Regions from separate parts of the Limimaricola sp. AA108-03 genome, predicted to be linked through region 1. Evidence: riboswitches for the same ligand, from Rfam matches in the RefSeq annotation. Region 1 holds a riboswitch; each other region holds the start of a gene.
The links. A riboswitch is a leader RNA that binds a small molecule or an ion and turns the genes downstream of it on or off. The one in region 1 is predicted to bind cobalamin.
Positions count from the first base shown of each region.

Region 2: another riboswitch for cobalamin. It lies ahead of ACRAQ3_RS14255 (CbtB domain-containing protein); the one in region 1 lies ahead of ACRAQ3_RS15920 (iron chelate uptake ABC transporter family permease subunit).
Region 3: another riboswitch for cobalamin. It lies ahead of ACRAQ3_RS20685 (hypothetical protein); the one in region 1 lies ahead of ACRAQ3_RS15920 (iron chelate uptake ABC transporter family permease subunit).

Region 1 is NZ_CP193756.1:58,914-65,471, reverse strand. It holds gene ACRAQ3_RS15935 (MFS transporter) at 1-1,112, opposite strand, end outside; gene ACRAQ3_RS15930 (DMT family transporter) at 1,277-2,173, opposite strand; gene ACRAQ3_RS15925 (iron chelate uptake ABC transporter family permease subunit) at 2,323-2,544, opposite strand; gene ACRAQ3_RS15920 (iron chelate uptake ABC transporter family permease subunit) at 2,597-2,815, opposite strand; cobalamin riboswitch at 2,776-2,993, opposite strand; gene ACRAQ3_RS15915 (NAD(P)H-dependent oxidoreductase) at 3,507-4,097, shown strand; gene ACRAQ3_RS15910 (hypothetical protein) at 5,588-6,073, shown strand; gene ACRAQ3_RS15905 (hypothetical protein) at 6,113-6,346, shown strand.
Region 2 is NZ_CP193755.1:2,925,189-2,931,746, forward strand. It holds gene ACRAQ3_RS14250 (chromosome segregation SMC family protein) at 1-1,949, opposite strand, end outside; cobalamin riboswitch at 2,113-2,335, shown strand; gene ACRAQ3_RS14255 (CbtB domain-containing protein) at 2,371-2,541, shown strand; gene ACRAQ3_RS14260 (CbtA family protein) at 2,552-3,229, shown strand; gene ACRAQ3_RS14265 (DUF1636 family protein) at 3,226-3,555, opposite strand; gene cobW (cobalamin biosynthesis protein CobW) at 3,601-4,665, shown strand; gene ACRAQ3_RS14275 (GNAT family N-acetyltransferase) at 4,662-5,114, shown strand; gene ACRAQ3_RS14280 (hypothetical protein) at 5,117-5,299, opposite strand; gene cobN (cobaltochelatase subunit CobN) at 5,378-6,558, shown strand, end outside.
Region 3 is NZ_CP193762.1:23,989-30,546, forward strand. It holds gene ACRAQ3_RS20665 (ATP-dependent Clp protease ATP-binding subunit) at 1-2,125, shown strand, start outside; gene ACRAQ3_RS20670 (HdeD family acid-resistance protein) at 2,180-2,791, shown strand; gene ACRAQ3_RS20675 (NADH dehydrogenase ubiquinone Fe-S protein 4) at 2,810-3,412, shown strand; gene ACRAQ3_RS20680 (hypothetical protein) at 3,409-4,602, shown strand; cobalamin riboswitch at 4,803-5,021, shown strand; gene ACRAQ3_RS20685 (hypothetical protein) at 5,131-5,409, shown strand; gene ACRAQ3_RS20690 (ABC transporter ATP-binding protein) at 5,406-6,200, shown strand; gene ACRAQ3_RS20695 (ABC transporter substrate-binding protein) at 6,204-6,558, shown strand, end outside.

The DNA of each region.
Region 1 (6,558 bases):
TCGACGCCATAGCTGTCGGCCAGAACCCCGAGCATCGCGGCGGCAATACCGGCCAGGCCGAAGTTCAGGCCGTAAAACAGCCCGCCGATGAGCCCGATGCGGTTCGGCAGGAGCTCCATCGCGTAGATCAGAATCGAGGCAAAGGCGCTGGCCATGATGAGATTGATCATCACCGTCAGCACACCGGTCCAGAACAGGTCGACATGGGGCAAGAGCAGGGTCAGTGGCAGCGGACCCAGGATCGAAATCCAGATGATGCGATACCGTCCGATGCGGTCTCCGACGATGCCACCGATCAGGACGCCAATGGCGGCGGCCAGCAAGAAGACGAACAGCATCATCTGGGAGGTGCGGATCGACACCTCGAACTGCTCGATGAGATAGAACGTGTAGAAGGACCGGAAGCTCTCCCCATAGGCGTTTTTGATGAACATCAGCAGCGTCAGGACGACGAGGCCGACCGCAACGGTCGAACGCGAATGCTGGGGCGCGTCGGAGCCTTTCTTGATCTGGGCACGAAGCTGGGCGAATGCGGCGCTGATCCGGGCCTGTTGACGGCCGATCCACGTCAGCAGGATCATCGCGGTCAGAGCTGCCAGGGCGAACCAGGCGAGGCTTGGTTGCCCCCATGGGACAACGATGAAGGCAGCCAGCACGGGGCCGAGAGCGCCACCGGTCTGCCCGCCGACCTGAAAGATGCCTTGCGCCAACCCCTGCCGGCCGCCGGCCGCATAGCGCGCGGTTCGGGTTGCTTCGGGGTGGAAGATGGAGGACCCGATGCCGATGAGTGCCACCGACATCAGGATCATCGCGTAGCTCGCCGCGAAGGCGAGGCTGATCAGTCCCGTGAGGGTGAACATCATACCCGCGACGGGCGAATAGGGCGCCGGGCGCCGGTCCGTGACCATTCCCACGACCGGCTGTAGCAGGGCGCCGGCGACCTGAAAGGTCAGGGTGATCATCCCGATCTGGGCGAAGTCCAGCGCGTAGGAGGCTTTCAGGATCGGGTAGACGGCCGGGATCAGCGACTGCATCAGGTCGTTGAGGAGATGCGTGATCCCGAGAACGGACAGAACCGCCAGGTAGGTTCCAGAACGAGCCGCAGCTGTCATGACGTCGCCTCCATCCGAACCCTTTAAGCCGGGTGACCATATGCGCGGCACCGGCGACCGCAAGGGGCAGGAGTTGCAACAGGTCAGGTTGGGCTCGCCTCCCAAGAGGGGCGTGTGTGTCGTTTGACGGCCGTCTTCCACGGCAGGGTGAGGGGGCCACAAGCTCAGGCCGCCTCGGGCCGCCGCGCCTCGGCCCGGATGTTCAGGTAGTTGCCGCCGAGGATCAGCGTGACGCCGATCAGCATCAGGAGCCCGATGGGTTCGTCGTAGAGCACCAGCCCGACCACCGCGATGACCGGCAGGCGAAGGAAGTCGAACGGCATCACCAAGGTCGCGGGCGCAAGACGCAGCGCGTTGGCGATGCAGAAATGCGCGCCCAGCCCGGCCGCGGCAATCACGCCGATCCAGGGCAGGGCCGCCTGCGAGGGGGCGGCGATGTCGCCGTCGAACCCGGCGCAGGCAAAGCCGAGCACCGTCTGGCTTACGGTCATCCACCACAGGATGCAGGCCACCGGGGCCTCCGTCGTAAGGCGCCGGGTCAGCATGTAGGTCAAGGCAAATCCCAGGGCGCAGCCCGCCGCGGCCAGAAGCGCGGGGCTGAGCGGGGCGGCGCCGGGACGCGCGACCATCACGATCCCGAGGAAGCCGAGGATCGCCGCGATGGCGCGCGGCCGCGTCAGCTTTTCGCCCAGAAGCAGCGGCGACAGCACCAGCACCCAGAGCGGTGCGGTGAACTCGAAGGCGAAGACCTGCGCCAAGGGCAGCGAGGCCAGCGCATAGAACCACAGGTTCTGGGCGCCGAAATGGGCAATGTTGCGCGCCAGATGCAGGCCGGGGCGGCGCGGCGTCACCTCGTGCCAGCGGCGCCCGAGGCTCAGGACAATGGCAACGATCGCCATGCCGATCAGCGACCGCCACGCCATGATCTCGAAGGTGTCGAGCTCGATCGACACGGCCCGGCCCGCAATCGCCATCGAGGTGAAGGCCGTCACCGCGCCCATCATCCACAGGGCGGCATAGAGCGGCGCGGTGCCCGATGGCCGGGCGATGCTGGGGGTCATCTTCGCGTGCTCCTCAACCGCAGCGTGGGTCCTCGCGCTTCACTAGCGCAGGGCGACGGGCTTTCCCAGCTCTGCAAGCACGTGCACTGGGGACAGGGCCGTCATCACCGTTCAACAGCGCTCACAGTCAGTGAACAACGATCGCTCGCCTATCGCCGCCCCAGCAGCCAGACGATAAACAGCCCGCCCACGAAGCCGGTGACCACGCCAACCGGCAGTTCCTGCGGCGCCCTCAGGATGCGGGCAACAAGATCGCCCCAGATCAGTACCAACGCGCCGAGCAGCGCCGACAGCGGCAGCACCCGGGTGTTGCCGCCGCCGACCATCATGCGCGCGAGATGGGGGACCATCAGCCCGACAAAGCCGATCACCCCCGGAAAAAGCGACCATCACGCCGGTCAGCAACGCACCCACGCTGAAAACCTAGAGCCTGAACCTTGCAACCGGAATACCGAGCGTTGCGGCGGTTTCGTCACCGATCGTCATTGCGTCAAGATCCTGTGCCCTGAGCCATAGCCATGGTCCGCAGAGGGAGAACACGAGGGCGGGGAACACCAGGTGCGACCATTGCGCCAAGCCGAGACCACCCAGCATCCAGAACAGTGCGGTATGCGAAGCGCGCGGATCGCCAAGGAAAATCATCGCATTGGCTTAGGCCATGACGACCATTCCGGGGCCATGACACCCAGTGGTATCCTCGGTATCGCTCGCCGCTCATAGTTGCGGGGGCAGTCACGGAGTCGGCACCTGCTGGCTCCACGACACCGTATTCCCGTGTCACCCCGCGTCGCCTTCGAAAACCATCGTGGGACGAGATGCCATGCTGCGCCCGCGAAGAGCATGGCATGATCTGCACGTAATATCTGTTTTAACGGGGGACTTTGTAAGTTCTGCGCATCGGTGCCTGCCAATGCTGTGTCGGGCGGCCAGCCTCAAAGACTGTAAGGCGGGTGGTATTCAGGCCATCAATCGTTGGAGGGGTAAGCCGCTCCACGACGGCCGTTCTCCGAATGGGACAGGTCGACGACCTACCCATAGCCCGCTGACGGCCCTGCACACGAATGCCCAAGGAGGGGGCCGGCCCCTCCCCTTGCGGATCAGAGGAGAGGCCGGGGCAATTCCGGCATGGAACAGGAAGAAGCTTACCCGACGCACGGCGGTTGGCAAGGCGGGCGAGAGGGCACACCGCGCGATTTATGTCGCATGAGCTCTTGGGCCGCTCGCACAACATCCCTCTTTGCCGTTTCTCCTAGGGTGACGGATCTATGCAAGAACCGGATCCTTTTGTCTTGCGAACCGTTCGGCGGGAGATCCTGCAACCGGAGATACCGAGATGCCCACCAAGATTACCGTCTTGTTCTATTCCACCTACGGCACCAACCACGGTGTCGCGCTTGAAGCGGCCGGGGCAGCGGAAGCTGCTGGCGCCGAAGTGCGCATGCGCCGTTGCCGAGAGACGGCCCCGGCCGAGGTGGTGAACGGCCAAGATGCTTGGCGCGAGCAACTCAAGCGGATGAAAGACATTCCCGAAGCATCGCTAGACGACATGGAATGGGCCGACGGCTACTTCATCTCCGTACCAACGCGCTTCGGTGTCCCCGCCAGCCAGTTCCGGGCATTCGTCGACACGTTGGGGCCATTGTGGCAATCGGGCGCACTGGCAAACAAGGCCGTGACCGCGACCACATCCGCACAGAACCCCCATGGCGGACAGGAGACGACGATCCAATCGATTTACGTCACTGCCATGCACTGGGGGGCCGTGATCGTGCCACCAGGTTATTCGGACCCGATCAAGTTCGAGGACGGCGGCAACCCCTATGGCTATTCCTGCACGCCCGGTCCGCTGGACGAGACAGGCAAGAAGTCTGTGGCGTTCCAAGCGCAGCGACTAGTGAAATACGCCGAGAAGCTGATGCAGTGAGGAGCGCGCCCTGAAGCAGGATGTGCTGGCCCGTCCCACATGGTTACTACGCTCCCCTGTAAAGGCGCAGGGCGCCGCCAAGGCGAGCCAGCACAAACGCCTTGATGGTTTATACTGCTTCGGGGCGCGGGCGCGGTCCGTCGATCCTTGCCTGAATGCAGAGGGAGCTGCATGGCTTGCCCGACCCGATACGCTGGGACGGCTTCAACTCAGCCTCCACCACCAGATGAACAAAAGCAGCGCTGTGGCGATGATGATCACGGGAACTCCAGCGAGGACCATCATCGCCGTGCCCCCGACGATCAAGGCCCACGAGAGGAGAACAAAGGGCCGCATCGGCATCGGAATGATGTTGCTCTTATAGGTTCTGCACTTCATGGGCTTCCCTACCGAAGGAGCTTCATGTCATCCGGGAGCAGCTATCATCGTTTCCGGCCCCTTAATAGTTCCCTTGCGGAATTCAATACGTGCCGTCAACACCTGGAGCGAGGCTGACCCCTGCCCCCATGCCGACACCCCTCGCCTGAACCAGGCTGGTCACTGTCAAGCCGAGGCCAAGGGCAAATTCCGCCAACGGCAAGAGGGCGTCCGCTTGCAATTGCCCGTAGGAATACATGGAGGTCACGCAGCCGCCGGCGCACTCGAGACCCCTTCCTAGGAAAGGTCGCCCGTCCGGTTCCGAAACGCTCTCTCATCGCCTCTTCCAAGGCTTCCTACCGCCCGGCTGGGCGACAACAGTGACCTGCCTTCCTCCCGCATCCGCAAAACGTTCAAGGCACCAAGGCAAAGATGCCGGAGATCGAGCGCACCGGTCCGGAGCGGAGCCACAAACAGAAAGTCAGGAGAGAAACCGGCGGCGAGGGAGCGCAGGGTATCTGACGACGGGCAATGTCCGATCGTTTTCATACAGCAGCTTCTCCAGCTGTTTTCGAGCGAGCGCCCTACCCGCCGCCACTCCGGCAGAAGCAGTAACCCTCAAAGCTCATCGCTTTTTGCCGTCATGGCGTAGAGCATCCGGGCTTTCTTGCTCAGAGGGGCAATCGCCACTAGCATTCTCGACTTGCGGGCCAGAATGAGAATGCGGCTTGGCCGAGAGCTCTCTGCGGGTGGTTGCAAGTTGCACCTGGGAACCACCGCCATTGCGTCGGTGATCAGCAAGCGTCGGATACTCGCTGACCGGACTTGCTCGTGCATCTGGACTTCTGCTCGCCAACATTCGAATGTTGCCAAGGCACGAGCCAGGCTAAGAGGTCTCGGCGTTCACGGCGTCGGAGAGAAGTCTCCAGCGGCGCCTGCGACCGGCGCCGGTGATGATCTCGTAGTCAGAAATAAACACATGCTCAGGCATATGCCTAAGTCTTCATGGTTACGTCTGAGGGTCCGGTCGAAACGGGGGCCAGTTCAGCGACCGAGGACGGCCTCCGAGCATCAAGGCAGTGGAACTCCGCAAGGAGCTTCTGCCTTGTAGTGGCATTATGGAGGGCTGAAAAATGCACAGGAATGTCACGGCTATCTATCGCACCTATGCTACTGCCGATCTCGTGCGCCAAGAGCTGAAAAGCCTTGGTATTTCGCCTGGCTACATTCATGTCATCCCCGATACTGACAATAGGGTTCTCACAGGGGATGCGCGTGGAGATCACCGTTACTTCGACCAGCTATACGACCTGCATTTGCCGGATGAAGACCTGAGAACATACCAGCAGAGCGTCCGCAACGGAGATTACGTGGTATCCGCGGAAGTCGATCAAGGTCAGATCGAACGTGTGCAGGAAATCATGCGGCGACCGGAATCGGAGGCCTATGATCTTGATCAGCGGTCAGCAGAGTTCCACACGGCGGAGCTCTATCCTCACAGCGATCCAACGGGCCGCAGGATCGACGAGGATCGGATCGCGCAACGCGATCCTGATCATGCAGACCCTTACACCCGTTCCTACAGGCGGAGCGCTCGGCTGAACGAGCGACGCGACTGACGCTCTGAGAGCGTTGATGACATAGAAAGGAACATCAACATGGCTGATTATCGCGATCCCAAGGTAACGAACGCCGGTGGCAATAAGGCCAACAGCATGGGCAAGTGGATCGGTATCGCGCTCGCCGCACTTCTCGGACTGTTACTGCTGGGCTGGCTCTTCGGGCTGTTCGATCCGGAAGAGGCAGGCCTCGAAACAGCAGACCCCGCCCTTATCGAGGAAACCGAGAATGAAGCGGAGGTAGAGACGGTCGATCCTGCCGTTACCGAATGACTGCTACCTGACGCGGAGCTGCAACCGGCTCGGGCTTTCTCGTAAGCTGGTCGACCGTTGAATGTCGGGTGGCCAGATCCTCCTCGTTCGAGCATAGACGAATTGTATCCGCTCCGGTTCGAGTGGCTTTCTCCGGCCACGGGAAATGGGTCATGGCCGCCGGAACTTTCTCGCCGCTGCTGCGTTTTTTGGGTCACTGCCCACGATGTGTC
Region 2 (6,558 bases), on a different replicon from region 1:
TCGATCACCTCCAACTCGCCGCGAAGCGCCGCGAGTCGGTTCATCTGCTCCAGCCGCAGCGCCGCCGCCGAGGGCGCGTCCTCGGCCCCGGCGCGGTAGCCGTCCCAGCGCCACAGATCGCCCTCGCGGCTGACCAGGCGCTGGCCGGGCTTCAGGCAGCCCTGCAGCGCCGCGCCCCGATCCCGCGCGACCACGCCGACCTGCGCCAGCCGGCGCCCCAGCAGGCCCGGTGCATGGACGAGGCCCGCCAAAGGCTCGGCGTCCTCGGGCAGCGGCTGGTCGGCGTCGTAACCGGGCAGCTCGGCCCAGCCGGTCGTGCCGCGTGCATCGACCAAGGGGGCCTTCAACTCGTCGCCCAGCGCCGCGCCCAGCGCCTTTTCGAAGCCCGGCTCGACCCTCAGCAGGTCGAGAAGCTGCTGGCCCTTGTCGTCGCTGCGCTCGACCAGGCGCGCCAGACCGGCAACCTCGGCGCGCAGTGCCTTGGCCTCGCCCTCGACGCCGGCGCGGGCGGCCCGCGCCTCGGCCTCGTCGGATTGCGCCTGCGCGCGCTCCGTCTCGGCCCGGGCCAGATCGGCCTCGGCGGCCTCGGCCGCGACCTTCGCCTGCATCTCGGCCTCGACGGCCGCAGCCAGCACGGTTTCGGCCTGTGACGCGGCGGTGCCTGCGGCGTCGAGCTGGGCCTTCGCCTGCGTCGCCGCCTCGGCGCTCTTGGCGATGCGGGCCCGGGCCTCCGCCACCAGCCGCTGCGCCGATTGATGCCGCGCCGCGAGCCGGGCGGTGTCCTCGGTGCGCTGGCCTTGGGCGTGCTCTGCCTCGGACAGGATCTCGCCCGCCTCGCGGGCCACCGCCTCGACCTGCGCCAGCCGCGCCTCGTGCCCCTGCCCGGCCTGTGCCAGCTCCGCCGCCTCGGCCTCGAGCGCGCGCATCGTCTCGCCCGCGTCGCGGTCGAGCACGCTTTCGCGCTCCATGTCGCGGTCAAGCTGTTCGATCCGCGCACCAAGGGCCCGGATCGCCCCCCGCGCCCGCTTTTCCTGATCGAGCAGCCGATCCCGCTCGGCCTCCTGGCGGTTCAGCACGGCAGCGGCGATCGTCGCCTCCTCGCGCAGGGGCGGCAACGCGGCCTCGGCGGCGGCGCGCGCCTCGACCGCGCGGGCAGCGAGCCCGTCGGCCCGGGCCGCGGCCTGCGCCATCTCGCGCAGTTCTTCCTCAGCGGCGCGGCGCATCGTTTCGGAGGCGTTCCAGCGCAGCCACAACAGCAGGCCCTCGGCCGCGCGCAGCGCCGTGCCGATCTCGCGGTAGCGCGCCGCCGTGCGGGCCTGCCGCGCCAGCGTCGCGAGCTGCGCCGCCTGGCTTTCGACCACGTCGTCGACGCGGGACAGGTTCTGCTCGGCCCCGCGCAGCTTCAGCTCGGCCTCGTGGCGGCGCTGGTACAGGCCGGAGATGCCCGCCGCCTCTTCGAGGATGCGGCGACGCGCGGTCGGCTTGGCGTTGATCAGCTCAGAGATCTGGCCCTGCCGCACGAGGGCGGGCGATTGCGAGCCGGTCGAGGCGTCGGCGAAGAGCATCTGCACGTCGCGGGCGCGGACTTCCTTGCCGTTGAGCCGGTAGGCCGAACCGAGATCGCGGGTGATGCGGCGCACGATCTCCAGCGTGTCGGAATCGTTGAAGGCGGCGGGCGCGAGCCGTTCGCCATTGTCGATGGAGAGCGTCACCTCGGCGTGGTTGCGCGCGGGACGGGTCGCGGCGCCAGCGAAGATCACGTCCTCCATGCCGCCGCCGCGCATCGCGGTGGGGCGGTTCTCGCCCATCACCCAGCGCAGCGCCTCCAGCAGGTTCGACTTGCCGCAGCCATTGGGCCCGACCACGCCGGTCAGCCCGTCATCGATCACCAGATCGGTCGGGTCGACGAAGCTCTTGAAGCCGTTCAGCCGCAGCCGGGAGAATCGCATGAAAGCCGCCCTCGTTCGCGCTCGTGGTCGCGCGCCTATGCGGGAAAGGGGGGCGCGAAGTCAACGCGCGCGGCCCTTTGCGCGCGGGGTTCCGCCGCGTTTCGCCCGCAACGGCCGAGCCGTTCGACCAAGGCTTGGCGCTTGACGCGGGGCGGTGCGACAGCGCAGAACGAAGGTGCAAGGTTCCCCGATGCGACGCGAAGCGCCCGAGGGGAGGAAATCGGGAATGCGGAAGGGGCCGATCCAGTCAGGAGGCCCCCGGCCGCAGCCGCCCCCGCGACTGTAAGCGGTGAGCGCCCCTTCGAAGCCACTGGGAGAGATCCCGGGAAGGTGGAGGGATGCCACGACCCGCGAGCCAGGAGACCGGCCCTGCACGATGAAACCCAGGACCCCGTCGGGTGGACGGGACAGGAGAACTGACATGACGACCAAGACCATCGCTTCCTCGGGCGCGCTTTCCGAGATCGCCACCATCGCCTTCGCCGCCGTGTTCGGCCTCGGGCTGATCTTCGCCGCGGGCTTCAGCCACGCCGGCGGCATGCATGACGTGGCCCATGATTCGCGCCACGCCACCGGCTTTCCCTGCCACTGATCGCACGATCATGCTGAAACAGATCGGGGCCAGCGCATTGTTCGCCGGCCTGGCCGCAGGCGTGTTCGCCGCACTCCTGCAGCTGTGGTTCGTCGTGCCCCTCCTGATGGAAGCCGAGCTCTACGAGTCCGGCGCGCGGGCGCATTTCACGGATGGGCATATCGGCTCGGATGCCGGGGCGCCGCCGCTGGGCGACGCCATGGGGCGCCATATGGGCACGCTCGCCATCAACATTATCGGCTGGATCGGCTTCGGCTTCGTGCTGGCGGCGGGCTTCGCGCTCGCGGCCCGGCGCGGCGTCGAGGTGGATGCGCGGCGCGGGCTGTTGTGGGGGCTCGGCGGGTTCGTGGCGCTGTCGCTGGCGCCGGCCTTCGGGCTGCCGCCGGAACTGCCGGGCACCTTTGCCGCCGAGATCGGCGAGCGCCAGACCTGGTGGGCCTTTTGCGTGATCGCGACCGCGCTGGGCCTCGCGCTGATGGCCTTCGGTCGCGGCCCCGCCTGGCTCGCTGGCGGGGTGGCGCTGATCGCCGTGCCGCATCTGATCGGCGCGCCGCATCTCGACCGCTACTTCGGCAGCGCCGCACCGGAGCTGGCTGCCATGTTCTCGGCGCGCGCGCTCGGGGTCTCGGCCGCTGCCTGGGCGTTCCTCGGTCTCGCTGCCGGCTGGATCTGGTCGCGCGAGGCCTAGCCCGGAATGCGCCCCACCAGCCGGTGCCTGAGCCCGCCCAGCGGCCGCGCATCGGTGATGTCGCCGCCGGGCGCCTCGGCATAGAGATCGGCAAGAACACGGATCTCGGCCGCTTGCGTGGCCGGGTCCACCCCGGAGAAGAGATAGGCCGTCTTGCCCGCCCCCCGGATCGACAGGGCTACGGGCGAATGGCACAGATTGAGACAATCGACGAGGCGCAGCACGCAGCCCTCGCGCAGACCCTCGGCCACCGCCTCGGCCAGCGCCGCGCCACGTGGCGCCTGCCCCGGCGCAGCGCAGGTCGCGCAGATCGTGATGCAGTCCATTTCCACCCCCGGTGCTTTGGCACCGACCAGTAACGGATGACCCCGATGCCCGCAAAGATCCCCGCCACCGTCGTCACCGGCTTTCTCGGCGCCGGAAAGACCACGCTGATCCGTCACCTGCTCGAGAACGCGCGCGGAAAGCGCATCGCGCTCGTGATCAACGAATTCGGCGATCTCGGCGTCGATGGTGGCATCCTCAAGGGCTGCGGCATCGAGAGCTGCCGCGACGAGGACGTGGTCGAGCTGTCGAATGGCTGCATCTGCTGCACCGTGGCGGACGACTTCATCCCGACCATGGAAAAGCTCCTCGACCGCGACGAGCCGGTCGACCACATCGTGATCGAAACCTCCGGCCTCGCGCTGCCGCAGCCGCTGATCCGCGCCTTCAACTGGCCCGGCATCTCGACCCGCGTGACCGTCGACGGCGTCGTCACCGTGGTCGACGGCAAGGCGGTGGCCGAGGGCCGCTTTGCCCACGACATCGCCGCGATCGACGCCCAGCGCGCCGCCGATGACGGGCTCGACCACGAGACGCCGCTGTCGGAGCTGTTCGAGGACCAGATCGCCGCCGCCGACATGATCGTCGTCAACAAGACCGACCTCCTGGGCGCGGAGGAAGCCGAGGCGCTGGCCGCGAAGCTCAAATCCGAGGCCCGCACCGGCGTGCAGGTGGTGCGCGCGGCGATGGGCGCGCTGCCCGTCGAGGTGCTGCTCGGACAGGGGGCCGCGGCCGAGGCCGACATGGAGGCGCGCCACGAGGTGCATCACCACCATGATCACGACGACGAGCACGACGATCACCACGACGCCGCGCACCATCACGGCCATGACGAGTTCGAGAGCTTCGTGGTGACGCGGCCCGAGGTAACCGATCCGAAGGCCTTTGCCGCGCAGGTCGCCGAGGTGATCCGCGCGCATGACATCCTGCGGCTCAAGGGTTTCGTCGCGGTGACGGGCAAGCCGATGCGGCTGACGCTGCAGGCGGTGGGTCCGCGCGTCGACACCCATTTCGACCGTCCCTTCGGTGCCGACCCCCGCGAGACCCGGCTGGTGGTGATCGGCGAGGCAGGGCTCGACCGCGCGGCGATCGAGGCCGCGCTGGCGGCGTGAGCGTCACCGTGAAACGGGCGCGCGCGACCGATCCCGGTCCGCGCGCGCTGGTCGAGGCGAGCCAGGCGCTGATGCGCTCTCTCTACCCGCCCGAGGAAAACCACTTCCTGCCGATCGAGGCGCTCGACGCCGCCGATATCCGCTTCTTCGCGGCCTACGAGGACGACGCGCCGCTGGGCTGCGGCGCGCTTCACGTGAAACCGGGCTATGGCGAGCTGAAATCGGTCTTCGTGGCCGAGGCGGCGCGTAGTCGCGGCGTGGGCGCCTTGCTCCTCGACCGGCTGGAGCGGACGGCCCGCGACGAGGCGCTGCCGCTTATCCGGCTGGAGACGGGCGACAAGCTGGCCGCCGCCCATCGTCTCTATGCAAGGCACGGCTTCGCCGTGCGGGGCCCGTTCGGCGATTACGCTGAGAACGGGTCGAGCGTCTTCATGGAGAAGCGGCTGTGACTTCAGCCCTTGGGCTCGGGCGCCTTCCCGGCGGCCTTCTTAGCCGCTTCCTTCATGCGCTTGAGCAGGTCGGCCTTGTCGTCGCGCTTGTCATAGGGGGTCTTCTCGGTACCGCGCTCGTTGTGCTCGCGGTGCTTGGGCGCGTTGCGGCCCTGACGAGGCCCGCCCGACTTGCTGTAATCCATCATCCGCTCCTGTAACTGGGGGGTGCCGTTCCCTGCCCCAACGCGCGGGGCTTCGCAAGCGTTCACGAAAGGGCCGCCATGCATCTTCTCGCCGCCACGCCGGGCACCGTCTCCGACGGCACCGAGGCCGTCGATCTCGGCCAGACGCCCGGCGACCTCGTCGTCATCTCCGCCGCCGACACCGAGCTCGCCGCGCTGAGCGCGGCGCGGGCCTCGATGCCCGACGCGCCCGATCTGCGGCTGGCGAGCCTGATGCATCTGCAGCATCCGATGTCGGTGGACCTGCATCTCGACGACTGCGCGACGAGATCGCGCCTCGTCGTGGCGCGCGTGCTCGGCGGCGCAGGCTACTGGAAATACGGGCTGGTGCAATACGCCGCGCGGCTGGCCGAGGCGGGCGTGCCCTTCGCCGCCCTGCCCGGCGACGACAAGCCCGACCCCGAGCTGCGCGAGCTGTCAACCGTGAAACCTGCGGATTACGACGCGCTGTGGTCCTACCTCGTCGAGGGCGGCCCCGAGAATGCGACCGCATTCCTCGCCCATGCGAAGCACATGCTCGACGGCACCGAGCCGCCACAGGCCGCCCGCCCGCTGCTGCGCGCCGGTCTCTACTGGCCCGGCCTCGGCATCGCCGATCTCGACCGGCTGCGCGAGGCCTGGGCCGAAAATGCCCCGGTGGTGCCGGTCGTATTCTACCGGGCGCTGCTGCAAGGCGCGCAGCTGGCGCCGATCGACCGGCTGGTGCGGGCCCTGCTGCGGGCCGGGCTGAACCCGATGCCGGTCTTCGTGGCCTCGCTCAAGGACCCGGTCTCGCGCGACACGCTGACCGGGCTGATGGAGGCCGCGCCGCCTTCGATGATCCTCAACGCCACCTCCTTCGCGACCGGAGGCGCGAGCGCGGGCGACGCCTCGGCCCCCAACCCGCTCGCCACCCCGGCGGCCAACGAGGCCCCGGTATTCCAGATCGTGCTCTCGGCCAGCAGCGAGGAGGTCTGGGAAGAAGGGCTGACCGGTCTCTCGGCGCGCGACATCGCGATGAACGTGGCGCTGCCGGAGGTCGACGGACGGATCCTGAGTCGAGCCATCGGCTTCAAGGGCGAGGCTTTCTTCGACGAGGCGACCCAATGCCGCGTCGCCACCTACCAGCCCCGCGCGGACCGGATCACCTTCGTGGCCGCGCTGGCAGCAGCCTGGGCAAGGCTGCGCGCCACGCCCGCCTGCGATCGCAAGGTGGCGCTGGTGCTGGCCAACTACCCCAA
Region 3 (6,558 bases), on a different replicon from region 1:
CCAGCAGGTCACCAAGGTGGTCGGCAAGGGTGCCGAAGAAGGCCGCGTGGAGACACCATCCAACACCCCCGACCTGGACGAATTCAGCCGCGACCTGACCAAGCTCGCCCGCGAGGGCAAGCTCGATCCGGTCATTGGTCGGGCCCGCGAGATCGAGACCACGATCGAGGTTCTGGCTCGGCGCAAGAAGAACAACCCCGTGCTGATCGGTGAACCGGGCGTCGGCAAGACCGCGATCATCGAGGGTCTGGCGCAGCGCATCGTCGCCGGCGAGGTCCCCGAGGCGCTGCGCGACAAGCGGCTGGTGGAACTGAACATCAACTCGATGGTCGCCGGATCGAAATATCGCGGCGAGTTCGAGGAGCGTGTCCAGAAGATCCTCAAGGAGATCACCGAGGAGAAAGACAGCCTGATCCTGTTCATCGACGAGCTTCACACCATCGTCGGGGCCGGACAGGGCGGGGGCGAAGGCGGGCTCGACATCGCCAACACCTTCAAGCCGGCGCTGGCGCGAGGCGAGCTGAACCTGATCGGGGCGACGACCCTGAACGAATACCAAAAGCATATCGAGAAAGACGCCGCGCTCGAACGCCGCTTCCAGCCGGTCTATGTCGATGAGCCGACGGTTGCGCAGACCATCATGATCCTGCGCGGGCTGCGCGACACGCTCGAGTCGCACCACAAGGTGACCATCACCGACGAGGCGATCATCGCCGCGGCGGAGCTTGCGGACCGCTACATCACCGGCCGCTTCATGCCCGACAAGGCCATCGACCTGATCGACCAGGCCGCAGCGCGGGTGAAGATCTCCGCCACGGCCCGGCCCGTCGATGTGCAGGAGCTGTCGGCCGAGGTCGAGCAGATCAAGCGTGAGCAGGACTATGCCGCTGCGCGCAAGCAGTTCGACCGCGCGGGTGAGCTGAAACGCGAGCTCGAGGAAAAGCAGGCCGAGCTCGACGAACTCCTGGAGACGTGGAAACGCGACCGCGCTTCGGCCACCGCCGAGGTCCGGAGCGATCACGTGGCGCAGATCGTCAGCAAGATCACCGGCGTTCCGGTGAACGAGCTGACCACCGAGGAGCGCGAGAAACTGCTGAAACTCGAGGACCGGCTGCACGAGCGCGTCATCGGACAGGACGAGGCGATCAGCGCGGTCTCCGATGCCGTGCGGCTCGCCCGTGCTGGGCTGCGGGAGGGCTCCGCACCCACCGCGACCTTCCTGTTCCTCGGCCCCACCGGCGTCGGCAAGACCGAGCTTGCCAAGGCGTTGGCCGAGACGATCTATGGCGACGAGGACGCGATGATCCGCATCGACATGTCCGAATACGGCGAGCGGCACGCCGTTGCGCGGCTGGTGGGCGCCCCGCCGGGCTATGTCGGCTACGACGAGGGCGGCCAGTTGACCGAGCGCGTGCGGCGCCGGCCCTATTCGGTGATCCTGCTCGACGAGATCGAGAAGGCGCATCCGGACGTCTACAACATCCTGCTTCAGGTTTTCGATGATGGCCGCCTGACCGACGGCAAGGGCCGTGTGGTGGACTTCACCAACACTATCATTATCGCGACCTCGAACCTCGGCTCCGACATCATTCAGAAGAACCTGAAGAAGCGGGGCACGAAGGAATTCGACGAGACCAAGCAGAAAGCCGAGCTGATGGAGGTGCTCCGGCACCACTTCCGGCCGGAATTCATCAACCGGATCGACGAGATCATCGTGTTCCACTCGCTGAACCAGTCGGAGATCCGGCAGATCGTCGAGCTGCAACTCAAGCGCGTCGCCCGCACGGCGCTCACGCAGGGCGTGGAGGTGGAGCACGACGAAAGCGTCGTCGATCACTTCGCCGCCGTGGGCTTCCGGCCCGAATTCGGCGCCCGCGAATTGCGCCGTCTCATCCGGTCGGAACTCGAGACGGAACTGGCCCGCGAACTGCTGGGCGGCCGGATCGAGGATGGCGACCGTGTCCGCGTCTCCTGGTCGAGCGACGAACAGAAGATCGTCTTCGACAAACTGGAGCGTCAGGAACCCGAGGCGGATACTCAAGACACCGACGCGAAAGATGATGCGGCAGAGACTGACGCATCAAGTGCAAGTGGCGGCGCGCCCGAGGAGGCGCCCACAAAGTGATGGGAAAACTCCCGGCGGCCCGGGTGCCGCCGGGACCGAAAGGAGGAGAACGCCATGACCGACAAGGTTTTCGATGCAGACACGGTCTGCACTCTGTCGCGCAACTGGTGGGCCTTCGTTCTGCGAGGCATGGTTGCGCTCATCATCGCCGTTTTGGCCTGGCTGATGCCGGCCGAGGCGGTCTTTACCCTGACCCTCGTCTTCGGCGCCTTCGCCTTCGCAGATGGCGTTTTCGGCCTGATCTCGGCGGTGCGGAATATCCGCAAAGGTGAACGCTGGGGATGGCTTGCGGTCAGCGGCGTCCTGGGCATCCTGACCGGCCTCGTGGTGCTGGTGACGCCCTTTGTCGCGACGTTGGTGCTCGCCGTCTTCCTCTGGGCCAGCATCGCCTTCTGGTCGGTGTTCTCGGGCATACTCGAGATCACGACGGCGATCCGGCTGCGCAGGGAGATTGAAGGCGAGATCTGGCTGGGTCTCAGCGGAGCCCTCTCGGTGCTGCTGGGTGTCGTGGTCGTGTGGTTTCTGACCATCCGCCCGACGGAAAGCCTTCTGGCCCTCGGCTGGCTCCTCGGCGTCTATGCCGCAATCTTCGGCGTCGTGATGATCCTGCTGGGACTGAAGTTGCGCGGCCGCGGGCTCAAGGCAGACGCGGGTGCAACCGCGTAAGGGAAAGGAGAGAATGCAATGTTTCGGCTACAACGTCACAACCGCCCGCCATTCCGGCCGAAGATCCCCGGCACCGACCTTCGGTCCGCCGATGTCCCCATGGCGGTCATCTACCGACCGGCCCGATCGGTCAAGCAGCGCGGGCTGCGGCCCCGGCATTGGGTGCTCGAGTTCGAACCGAGCAGGCCGCCGCAGATCGAGCCGCTGATGGGCTGGACCGCAAGTGCGGACGCCTACCGCCCGATCCGCCTGACGTTCCCGGATCGGGACAGCGCCATCGCCCATGCCGAACGGAACGATTGGAAGTATGTCGTCCTCGAGGCACCTGCTATGGACCCCGGCATCGCTCCACAGCGCTATTGGTGGGAACAGGCTCCAGGCAAAAAAGGTCATGACACAGCGGCCACTCGCGGTGTCGAGACCAAGCGTCACCCGACGATTGCATCTGCTCCGGATGGCGGCGATGCATCGGTGGCTTGGAACAGCAACGCTGGCGAGCAGAACGATATTGAGGACCCCGTGCTCGAGGCCTGCCTCGAGTCTTTCCCTGCCTCGGACCCGCCCGCGTGGACCGGCACGACCATCGCTGCCGGCAAACGCGACCCCGCCGGCAGCGGATGAACAACGCCGCGATCATCGCCACGACTGGCCTGGTCGCGGCCATCCTCTTCCATCCGCGTCTTAGCGATTCGAAGGGGTGGCGCGCTACCGTGACACCCCTCGCTTCGATAATCGGCAGCGGGTTTCTCGTGATCGGTCCGATCCTCGATGCCAGCTTCGGGTATCTGGCTCCGATCGCAATGGCGGCGCTTTGCACAGTGGCAATTCTGTTCGGGGCGGCCATCCGCCGTAATATCGCTCGGATTGCGGAGGTCGGAGAGCGCTCCGTGGCGGAACGAGTTCTGGACCGCGCGGCCTCATGGGTTCTGGCGACGGCCTACGCAGTTTCAGTCGCCTACTACCTGAACCTGCTGGGTGCTTTTTCCGTCAGCCTTACGGCGCATGACGATCCGGCCACGGCCCGGATAGTTGCCACTGCCGCGTTGCTCTTCATCGCATTCATAGGTTGGACGCGGGGCTTTTCCGCGCTCGAGGGGCTGGAAAAGATTTCCGTGTCTCTCAAGCTCGCCATCATCGCCGGCCTCCTACTCGGCCTCGGCATCCATTTCGGTGATCGCTTCGCCGCGGGCGATCTAATCTTGAACCCGATCCAAACTACTGGCTGGAACGCGGTGTGGCTGATCTTCGGGCTACTGGTTACGGTCCAAGGCTTCGAAACGTCCCGCTACCTTGGCGAGGACTATGATCCACAGACCCGGATCGCCTCCATGAGCCGCGCGCAGTGGGTCTCCGCCGGCATCTATATGGTCTACATCCTTCTTCTGAGCTTTCTTTTCCCCGCGGGAACGATCCCGCAAAGGGAGACGGCCATCATCTCGCTCATGGAATTGGTTGCGCCAGTGCTTCCGGCACTTCTGGTAAGTGCCGCATTGGCCGCCCAGTTCAGTGCGGCAGTGGCCGACACGGCCGGCTCGGGCGGCCTTCTGCACGAACTCACGGGCGGCAAGATCGCCCCGCGAACCGGCTACGTTCTTCTGGCCGGCATCAGTCTCGTTCTGACATGGTCAGCGAATGTTTTCGAGATCATCACCATCGCCTCTCGGGCTTTCGCTGGATATTACGCGCTGCAAAGCGCGGTAGCGGCGGCCGGCTACTGGATTTCTGGCCGCGTCGCCGGCGCTACAGGCTTCGCAGCACTTGGTGTGCTTGGAGTTCTCATCGCCTTTCTTGGCATGCCATTCGCAGGCTGACAGTCCGTCAGTCAGTGGCAAACAGACATCGCTCCTCCACCGCATTCCGAATTTGGTCAGAGGCTTAGCGGCTTGGGCAAGGACAGCCTAAGCCGAGAACCCGGACCCTCCCGATTGCAGGCATACGCGCTCCTCCAAGATCACCTGCCTTCGATGCCCCCGGCACGTGATTGGACATTGCCTTCGAGGGGAAAAGCGTGCCATCCCTTTGCGGTGATGGTTCCCGTTGGCCCTTGAGGGCGACGCGGGATGAAAAGGGAATACGGTGAGGTGTAGCCAACAGGCGCCGAATCCGTGACTGCCCCCGCAACTGTGAGCGGCGAGCGTTTCCGAGAAGACCACTGGGTTCCACAGCCCGGGAAGGTTCGGAAAAGCGTAGACCCGCAAGTCAGGAGACCTGCCATCGCTGATGTCACTCAACCCGGGCGGGGTGTCCCGGACAGGAGGCCATGATGGCTCGTCGGCAACTGCCGCACCGAAATCGCCGGTCCCTCTGTGCGCAAGCCCCGCGAATGCGCGGAGGGCTGCATGGACCGGACCAGATCGAACACCACCTGCAAAGCGGGCGCGACCTCGCGAGCAAGCTGTTGCTGCGCCCATAGACTGTCGAGACAACTCGGGCGGGCCGTCGACCTCGCTGCCGTGGCCGCCGGTCCCGGCTTCGAGCTGACCGGAACGACGCGGCTCGACGGCTGCGGCCGGCGGGTCGTCTGGCGCGCACGGCGCGGCCGCGTGTCGCTCCGGATTGAACCCGAGGTGGTGTTCCCGCCCCGCGTGACCCACGCCGCTCTGCGGGTTCGGCAATGACCGCCGCGTCCATCTCCGCCAGCGATCTGAGCTGGGGGCCGCGTCATGGGCCGGCGATCCTCAAGGGCGTGAGCTTCGAGCTGGCCGCCGGTCGGACGCTGGGCATCGTCGGCGCCAACGGCGCCGGCAAGTCGACGCTGCTGCGGCTGCTCTACCGGTTTCATCGGCCCCATGGCGGAAAGGTTCATATCGGTGGCGAAGATCTGTGGCGCATGACGCCTCGGGCCGCTGCGCGCCGGGTCGCCGCTGTGCTCCAAGAGCAACCGACGGATTTCGCGCTGAGTGTGCGTGAGATCGCGGGACTGGGACGGGTGCCGCATCGCCGCGGCCTTTCGGGTCCCGGCACACGCGAGGCCGGAATCGTCGAAGCGGCGCTGCACCGGCTCGACCTTGCTGGGCTGGCCGAGCGCCGTCTCGGCACGCTGTCTGGCGGAGAAAAACAGCGCGCGATGGTAGCGCGCGCGCTGGTGCAGGAGCCGCAGGTGCTCATCCTCGACGAGCCCACCAACCATCTCGATATCCGCCACCAGCTTGAGGTGCTGGAGATGCTGCGTGGCCTCGATGTCACCATCGTCACCAGCCTGCACGACCTGAACCTCGCTTTCGATCTTTGCGATGAGGTGCTGGTGCTCTCGCGCGGTCAGATAATCGCGCATGGGACGCCGGATGTCGCACTCGATGCGGCGACCGTGGCCCACGCTTTTTCCGTTACCGCCCGCCGCGAACGCCTCGAACCCTCGGGGCGCACCCGCTTCACCTACTCGCTCGCCGCCTCTGAACGGACCTACTGACCCATGACTTTCCGAATCCTTCCTGTCGCCTTTCTCCTGGCCGCCCCTGCCGCGGCTCAGGCCTTCCCCGTGACCGTGCAGAGCTGCGACCGGGAGATCACCTTCGAAGCCGCGCCGGAGCGCGCGGTGTCGAATGATGTCAACCTGACCGAGATGATGCTGGCGCTCGGACTGCGCGATCACATGGTCGGCTACACCGGTGTCTCCGGATGGAAGACCCTCGACGAGCGGCTGCGCGCCGATGTCGAGACGCTGCCGGAACTATCGCCGCAATATCCTGGCCGCGAGGTGCTGCTGGGGGCAAATGCCGACTTCTACTTTGCCGGCTGGAACTACGGCATGAATGTCGGCGGCGAAG